DNA from 2 places in the Dryocola baronae genome. Region 2 is predicted to be linked to the other one. Evidence: predicted binding sites of a transcription regulator. Region 2 holds the regulator's gene; the other holds the start of a gene.

Region 1 (4,208 bases), 200 kb from region 2:
CCGTGGCGCAGTCGGGCGCGGCGAGCCGTAGCGCCAGGCGGCGCAGCAGGTTTTGCGCCACCGCGAGGCGGTAGCGGCCCGTTCCGCGAAAGTCGCTCAGCGGCTGGAAATCCTCGGCCAGTGCCAGAAAGGCGCTATCGAGCGTTTGAGCATCCAACGGCTGGCCGAGTAACGCCTGTTCGCACCGCCTGGCGCGCGCAGGGGTTGCGGCCATGCCGCCAAAGGCAATCATCGCGCTCATTACCACGCCTTCGTTAAGGTGCAGGTTAAACGCGCCGAAAACCGTTGATATGTCGTCATCGCGGCGTTTAGAAACCTTCCATGCGGCAAATGCAGGTGACACTGTCACGCGTGGAATGACGATATGGCTGATGAACTCCCCCGGTTCGAGCGCCGTTTTACGGTAGGCGAGGAAGAAGTCGCTGACCGGCAGCGTGCGGGTTTGTGCGCCGGCGCGCAGTTCAAGCGTGGCGTTCAACGCCAGCAGCATTGGGGCAAGGTCGCCGATTGGCGAAGCGTTCGCCAGATTTCCCGCCACGGTGGCGTGGTTGCGGATCTGGCGCGAGGCAAAGCGTTCCAGCACGCGAGCAAAGACCGGCAGCGCCCGTTGCAGCGCGCGCTGGCACTCCTCAAGCGTCGCCGTCGCGCCGATGCGGATTTCCTCTTCGCTTATGACGATAGCCTTCAGCTCTTCCACCTGGTTCATGGCAATCATCAGCGGCAGCGTTTGATACCGCTGGGTGATGCCGAGGGCCAGATCGGTGCCGCCAGCGAGCAGCCGCGCCTGCGGGTTTTGCGCGTAAAGCGTGGCCAGTTCCGCCAGGCTTTTGGGCAGCAGGCAGCGGCTGGATTTTTGCAGGATGGCCGTTTCAGCGGTTTTCAGCGCCTTTAGCCGCGCAAGGGTCTGCGGCTGGGCGCGCGCGAATTTATCATCGCGGGTTTTGCAGGCCAGCTCCGCCGCTTCGACTATCGGACGATAGCCGGTGCAGCGGCACAGGTTTCCGCCGAGGTGCTGTTCGATATCGTGCAGGGTCGCTTCGCTGTGCGACTTTTGCAGCGCGAACGCCGACATAACGAAGCCCGGCGTGCAGAAGCCGCACTGCGACGCGTGGCAGTCCGCCATCGCCTGCTGCACCGGGTGAAGCGTGCCGTTATCGGCAAGATCCTCTACCGTCAGGAGCTGTTTGCCGTCGAGCTGGGCGATAAGCGTGATGCAGCCGTTCGCCGTGTCGTAGCGCAGGGTGTCGCCGTCCACGCGGCCCAGCACTACCGTGCAGGCACCGCAGTCCCCGGAGGCGCAGCCTTCTTTTGTACCGCAGCGATACTCCACGCCCCGCAGCCAGCCGAGCACGGTGGTGTTAGGATCGACGTCGCTGAGGGTTTTCAGCGTCTGGTTGAGCAGGAATCGGATCATACCGCCACCTCCAGCGCGTCGCGCCGCCAGACGCATTTGCCGTCCACCCAGGTTTGCCAGATGTTGCGGTCGTCGCCCAGCGTCATCAGCATAAATAGCCGTTCGTAAATATCGCGGCTGTTGGCGTAGCGCAGCTTTTGCAGCGCGGTCACCGCCGGGTCGAGCACGACAAAATCCGCCTCTTTGCCGGTCTGGAAGTTGCCAATTTTGTCATCCAGATCCAGCGCGTGCGCACCGCCGAGCGTGGCGTGATAGAAGGCTTCGCTGGCGCACAGGCGATAGCTTTGCAGCTGGGCAACTTTGTACGCCTCCGCAAGCGTTTGCAGCATGTTGAAGGTGGTTCCCGCGCCGACGTCGGTGCCAATGCCCATCCGCACGCCCTTCTCGCGGCATTTTTTGAGATTGAACAGCCCGCTGCCGAGGAACAGGTTGGAGGTTGGGCAGAAGGCCAGCGAGGAGTCGGTGCGGTGCAGGCAGTCCCATTCGCACTCCTGAAGATGGATGCCGTGGGCGAAGACGCTGCGCCTGCCGGTGAGGTTGTAGTGGTGATACACGCCGAGGTAGCTGTCGTGTTCGGGCCACAGCGATTTTACCCACGCCACTTCGTCGCTATTTTCGCTGAGGTGCGTGTGCAGCCAGGTGTCCGGAAACTCTTCGCGCAGCTTTTGCACCGCGCCTAGCAGTTCCGGTGAGGACGTCGGCGCGAACCTTGGCGTCAGGGCATAGTTCAGCCGCCCGCGTCGGTGCCAGCGCAGGATCAGGTCGCGGGTTTGGCGATAGCTTTGCTCGGGCGTTTCCGTCAGGTAGTCCGGCGCGTTCCTGTCCATCATCACCTTTCCGGCGATCATGCGCATGCCGACGCGTTCCGCCGCGCTGAATAACGCGTTGACGGACTGCGGGTGAACGGTGCCGAACACCAGCGCGGTGGTGGTACCGTTGCTGAGCAGCTGGCTGAGGAAAAAGGCCGACATGCGCGCGGCGTGGTCGTGGCTGACGTACTGGCCTTCCACCGGGAAGGTGTAGGCCTGCAGCCATTCAAGGAGCTGCTCGCCGTAGGCGCCGATCATTTCGGTTTGCGGATAGTGAAGATGCGTGTCGACAAAGCCCGGAATAATCAGCCTGCCGCGAAAGTCCAGATAATCCCCGTCGTGAAGCAGCTGGCTGCGCCCTTCCTCCCACGGCATAAGCCCGGTAACGGTGCCGCCGTTCAGAAACAGCAGGCCGTCTTCAATATGGCGGGCGTGCGCGGCGAGTTCTTGCGCCGAAGCCCCAGGCCGGGTGATATCAAAAAATTCGGCGCGTAGCGCCTGCGTGTAGTTAACGACCATCGCAGTTCCTGCCGTGAGTCCATGAATAGTTAATTGATTGTTGCAAACTTGATGCCATTATTAGCAATCGGTTGCCTATTCCAGAACGATCCGCAGGGCCGTTTTGAGCTACGCTTGTTGCACCTAAAAGCAGCACGGCGGCAGGCTTCTGCACCAGGCCCGCGCAGCGTGTTGTAACAAAACTTCAATTATCGTAAGACCCCGTGGCGTGCTAAGGTATTACGACATAAAAAGCGTTGAGGAACAGTGACATGATTATTATGGTAACCGGCGCAACCGCTGGATTTGGTGAGAGCATTACCCGTCGTTTCGTGGCTAACGGCCATAAAGTTATCGCGACCGGTCGTCGCCACGAGCGCCTGATCGAGCTGAAAGACGAACTGGGCGACAGCATTCTGACGCTGCAGCTCGACGTGCGTAACCGCGCGGCCATCGAACAGGCGATGGAAAATCTGCCCGCCGAGTGGCGCGATATCGATGTGCTGGTGAACAATGCCGGGCTTGCGCTGGGCATGGAACCGGCGCACAAGGCCGACCCGGACGACTGGGAAACCATGATCGATACCAACAACAAAGGCCTGGTTTACATGACCCGCGCCGTGCTGCCGGGCATGGTTGAACGCAACCGTGGGCATATCATCAACATCGGCTCTACCGCCGGCAGCTGGCCGTATGCCGGTGGCAACGTTTATGGCGCGACCAAAGCCTTCGTGCGCCAGTTCAGCCTCAATCTGCGTACCGATCTGCACAAAACCGCCATCCGCGTGACGGATATCGAACCGGGCCTGGTGGGCGGCACCGAGTTTTCCAACGTGCGCTTTAAGGGCGACGACGGTAAGGCGGGCAAAACTTACGAAAACGCTAACGCGCTGACGCCAGAAGACGTGTCGGAAGCGGTCTGGTGGGTGGCTAATCTGCCAAAACACGTCAACATCAATACCTTAGAAATGATGCCGGTGAGCCAGACCTTCGCCGGACTGAGCGTTCACCGCGAGGAATAACGCCTGCCCCATACCCGGAACCCCCGTCCGGGTATGGGCGATTTACCAAATAAGTGTTAAATTTGGTTAGGTTTTTTCTAAATAAGAAACAGCGTCATGCCATCACCTTCGGTTCTTAATCCTACGCAGCCGGTTAACCAACAAATTTACCGTATTCTGCGCAGCGATATTGTTCGTTGCCTGATTCCTCCGGGTACCCCGCTTTCCGAAAAGGAAGTTTCCGTTCGCTTTAACGTTTCACGCCAGCCGGTGCGAGAGGCTTTTATCAAGCTTGCCGAAACGGGGCTGGTGCAGATTCGCCCGCAGCGCGGCACCTACGTGAATAAGATTTCCGTGAACCACGTGAAGAACGGCTGCTTTATTCGCGAGGCCATCGAACGCGCGGTGGTAAAACGTGCGGCAAGCATGGCGACGGATAGCCATCTGTATATGCTCGAACAGCTGCTGAGCCAGCAGCGCGTCGCC
Region 2 (4,208 bases):
ACCTGGTTAAGTTCCGCATTCCGCGCACCGCCAATGAAATGTACCACCTGCGCGATGCCGCATCGGTTAACCGTGGCGAACTGGAAAGCGGCGATCTGGTCTTCTTCCGCACCCAGGGGCGCGGCACAGCCGATCACGTTGGCGTTTACGTCGGCAACGGCAAGTTCATCCAGTCCCCGCGCAGCGGTCGCGACATCCAGATTACCTCGCTTAGCGAAGACTACTGGCAGCGCCACTATGTCGGCGCGAAACGCGTCATGACGCCAAAAACCATTCGTTAATCCCTCCCCCTGCCCTTCAACGGGCAGGGTTTCTTCTCCTTTTGCTTATCCTTTCAATTTGTTACCCTAAAGCCACACTAAATGTGGTTATTTAGCTGTGTTCAAAATAATAAGGAGTTTGCAATGTCGTTCGAATTACCTGCATTACCGTATGCGAAAGATGCACTGGTTCCCCATATCTCCGCAGAAACGCTGGAATACCATTACGGCAAACATCATCAAACCTACGTCACTAACCTGAACAATCTGGTGAAGGGCAGCGCGTTTGAGGGTAAATCACTGGAAGAGATCGTGCGCACTTCTGAAGGCGGCGTGTTCAATAACGCAGCGCAGGTGTGGAACCACACGTTTTACTGGAACTGCCTGGCACCCAACGCGGGCGGCGAACCAACGGGCGTTGTGCTGGACGCCATCAACGCTTCATTTGGCAGCTTTGCGGAATTTAAACAGCAGTTTACCGACGCAGCAGTGAAGAACTTCGGCGCGGGATGGACCTGGCTTGTGAAGCGCCCGGACAACAGCCTGGCTATCGTTTCGACCTCAAACGCGGGCACGCCGCTTACAACCGACGCGAAGCCGCTGCTGACGGTAGACGTGTGGGAACATGCTTATTACATCGATTACCGCAACGCCCGCCCTAACTATCTTGAGCATTTCTGGGCGCTGGTGAACTGGGAATTTGTAGCGAAAAACCTGGCGGCTTAAGAGTCGGTGGTTTTTGGTGGATGGCGCTAGCGCTTATTCACCCTACTAAATGCCAAATCTGTAGGTCGAATAAACGAAGTGCCATCCGACATAATGATTATTCGCCCCACCGTTCATCGGCCTTCCGTAGGTCGGATAAGCGCAGCGCCATCCGACAAAAAACAAAAAATTAAGGCCGCAAACGCGGCCTCTTTAAATCAGTGCAGAACGGCGGTTAAGGCACCTGCAACAATCAGGCTCAGAACGATAACCGTGGTGATGACGGAAAATTTCAGATCGGTGCTCATCGTTAATCTCCTTTTAATACCCTACAAACGGTGTGTAGCGTGATTTTCCCACAATCAGCGGCAAAAATCCTCCTGGATTTATGATGATATTGGTTTTCCCTCTTCCACTTTGAGAAAAGATAAGCCAAAATCCCTCGCTAATTTACTGCGTACAATCAATTCAACGCCCTCCTCCCGTTTTATGTCGCCTTCCCGACATGCCGCAGCCCAAAAGTTGCCCAGGAGTTAGCGAACGCAAACGTTTAACAGACGAATTATCAGGAGTTTACGATATGGCCTGGAGTGACATCTAATGGCGACAATCAAGGACGTGGCGAAACGCGCAAACGTTTCCACTACAACCGTGTCACATGTTATTAACAAAACCCGTTTTGTGGCGGAAGAAACGCGCAACGCGGTCTGGGCGGCTATCAAAGAATTACACTATTCGCCGAGCGCCGTTGCGCGCAGCCTGAAAGTTAATCACACCAAAACGATTGGCCTGCTTGCCACCTCCAGCGAAGCACCCTATTTCGCCGAAATCATTGAAGCGGTGGAAAACAGCTGCTTTGAAAAGGGCTACACCCTGATTCTTGGCAACGCGCACAACAACTTCGAAAAGCAGCGCGCCTACCTGTCGATGATGGCGCAAAAGCGCGTCGACGGCCTGCTGGTGATGTGCTCAGAATACCCGGATACCCTGCTGACCATGCTTGAAGAGTATCGCCATATTCCGATGGTGGTCATGGACTGGGGCGAAGCGCGCGCGGACTTCACCGACTCCGTGGTTGATAACGCCTTCCACGGCGGCTATTTGGCCGGGCGTTATCTTATCGAACGCGGCCACCGTGAAATCGGCGCCATTCCCGGGCAGATGGAACGTAATACCGGCGGCGGCCGCCATGCTGGCTTTATGAAGGCGCTGGAAGAGGCGAAAATCGCCATTCCGGAAAATTGGATAGTCCAGGGCGATTTCGAGCCGGAATCCGGCTACCGCGCCATGCAGCAGATCCTCGGCCAGTCCCATCGCCCTACCGCCGTCTTCTGCGGCGGCGATATTATGGCCATGGGCGCGATTTGTGCAGCGGACGAAATGGGCCTGCGCGTGCCGCAGGATATCTCAATTATCGGCTATGACAACGTGCGCAACGCCCGCTATTTCTCCCCGGCGCTGACCACCATTCATCAGCCAAAAGAGACGCTGGGCGAAACGGCCTTCAACATGCTGCTTGACCGCATAGTGAATAAACGCGAAGAGTCGCAGATGATTGAAGTTCATCCTCGCCTGATTGAGCGCCGTTCCGTAGCGGACGGGCCGTTCCGCGACTACCGCCGTTAATCCTCCGTCCGAGCCTGAAGTCCCGCTTCAGGCTCCCTTAACCACTCCTGATTCATCGTCTCGCTATCCCCCAGATAATCTAGCAGCCAGCTCAGTGCCGGAGAGGCGTCATTTTGCCGCCAGGTCAGGCAGCAGGCCGCGTCCGGAAACGGGTTCTCCAGCGCCAGCTCTCGCCACGCGCCGCTGACAAGCCAGGGTCTGGCGATATGCGACGGCACCATGCCGATACACAGCCCCGCGCTCAGGCAGTCCGATCCTGACTCCCAGTCCGGCACCACGACGCGATGCTGGTTGTCCAGCAGCCAGGTGATGCGTTTTGGCAACGAGCGGGAGGTATCCTCCAGTACCAGCGAAGGCCACGAACGCAGCTCCTCGTCGCTCAGCGCGCCCTCACGCTGCGCCAGCGGGTGTTCCGCTGCCACCACGCAGCGCCAGCTCAGCGCGCCCATATCGCGAAACGCGTACCGTCCACCCACCGGAATGGCCTGTGTTGCGCCAATCGCGACCTCTACCCGCCCGTCGGCCAGCGCGTCCCACACGCCGTTGAACACCTCCTGAAAAACGCGCAGTTCGATATCAGGGAAGTGGCGATAGAAATCCAGCACCAGCTGGCGCGTGCGCTCGGGCTTGACGATATTATCGACGGCGATAGCCAGGTGCCCGCGCCATCCGTTAGCGATCTGCTGGCACTGTTGCCGCGTCGTCATCATTTTTTTGATAACAGAACGTCCTTCCTTTAAAAAGAAGGCCCCGGCGGGCGTAAGCTCAACGTCCCTGTGGCGGCGCTCAAACAGCGGAACGGCCAGCCAGTCCTCGAGCTGCCGCACCGTATAGCTGATGGCAGAAGGGACACGGTGCAGCTCCTGCGCCGCGCCGCTAAAACTGCCGTTACGCGCCACGGCGTCTATGACTTCCAGCGAATATTCTGACCACATATTTCTGCCTGCAAATTTTTTGAACGCAATCTACAAATATTAGCGTTTCACAAGCCGGTTTGCACTCCGTACACTCTCGCCGCTATTAACCTGCAAATAACTCAAGAGAAAATTATGCAACCATCAAAAGGATTTCTTATCTGGTTGGCCGGGCTGAGCGTGCTGGGGTTCCTCGCCACCGATATGTATCTGCCAGCCTTTGCCGCTATCCAGCAGGATCTGAACACCGAAGCCTCCGCCGTCAGCGCAAGCCTGAGCCTGTTCCTGGCGGGCTTCGCCTTCGCGCAGCTGATGTGGGGACCGATGTCCGATCGCTTCGGGCGTAAACCGGTTCTGCTGATTGGTTTAGGTATTTTCGCCGTAAGCTGCATCGGCATGCTGTGGGTCGAAAGCGCAACCGCGCTGCTCGTGCTGCGCTTTATTCAGGCGGTGGGCGTATGTTCCGCGGCCGTTAGCTGGCAGGCACTGGTGACCGACTACTATCCGGCAAGCCGTGCTAACCGCATCTTCGCCACGATTATGCCGCTGGTCGGGCTTTCCCCGGCGCTGGCTCCGCTGCTGGGCAGTTGGATCCTCAACCACTTCGAATGGCAGGCTATTTTCGCCACCCTGTTCGCCATCACCCTGCTGCTGATGATCCCAACGCTGCGCCTTAAGCCGCGCACCCAGCATCATCCGCAGA

What was found. The regulator PurR, encoded in region 2, represses purine synthesis genes. The targets are predictions, from matches to a motif close to CANGCAAACGTTTGCNTG.
Region 1: a site for PurR is predicted at 2,803-2,820, ahead of guaD (guanine deaminase). Genes of this name have one in related genera too.

Annotation. Positions count from the first base shown of each region.
Region 1 is NZ_JBINNY010000001.1:2,472,388-2,476,595, reverse strand. Features, by position in the region: gene xdhA (xanthine dehydrogenase small subunit) at 1-1,414, opposite strand, end outside; gene guaD (guanine deaminase) at 1,411-2,742, opposite strand; gene ydfG (bifunctional NADP-dependent 3-hydroxy acid dehydrogenase/3-hydroxypropionate dehydrogenase YdfG) at 2,994-3,743, shown strand; gene ACSPHG_RS11635 (GntR family transcriptional regulator) at 3,840-4,208, shown strand, end outside.
Region 2 is NZ_JBINNY010000001.1:2,273,097-2,277,304, reverse strand. Features, by position in the region: gene ACSPHG_RS10735 (C40 family peptidase) at 1-281, shown strand, start outside; gene sodB (superoxide dismutase [Fe]) at 405-986, shown strand; gene cydH (cytochrome bd-I oxidase subunit CydH) at 1,184-1,273, opposite strand; gene purR (HTH-type transcriptional repressor PurR) at 1,566-2,591, shown strand; gene punR (DNA-binding transcriptional activator PunR) at 2,588-3,526, opposite strand; gene punC (purine nucleoside transporter PunC) at 3,641-4,208, shown strand, end outside.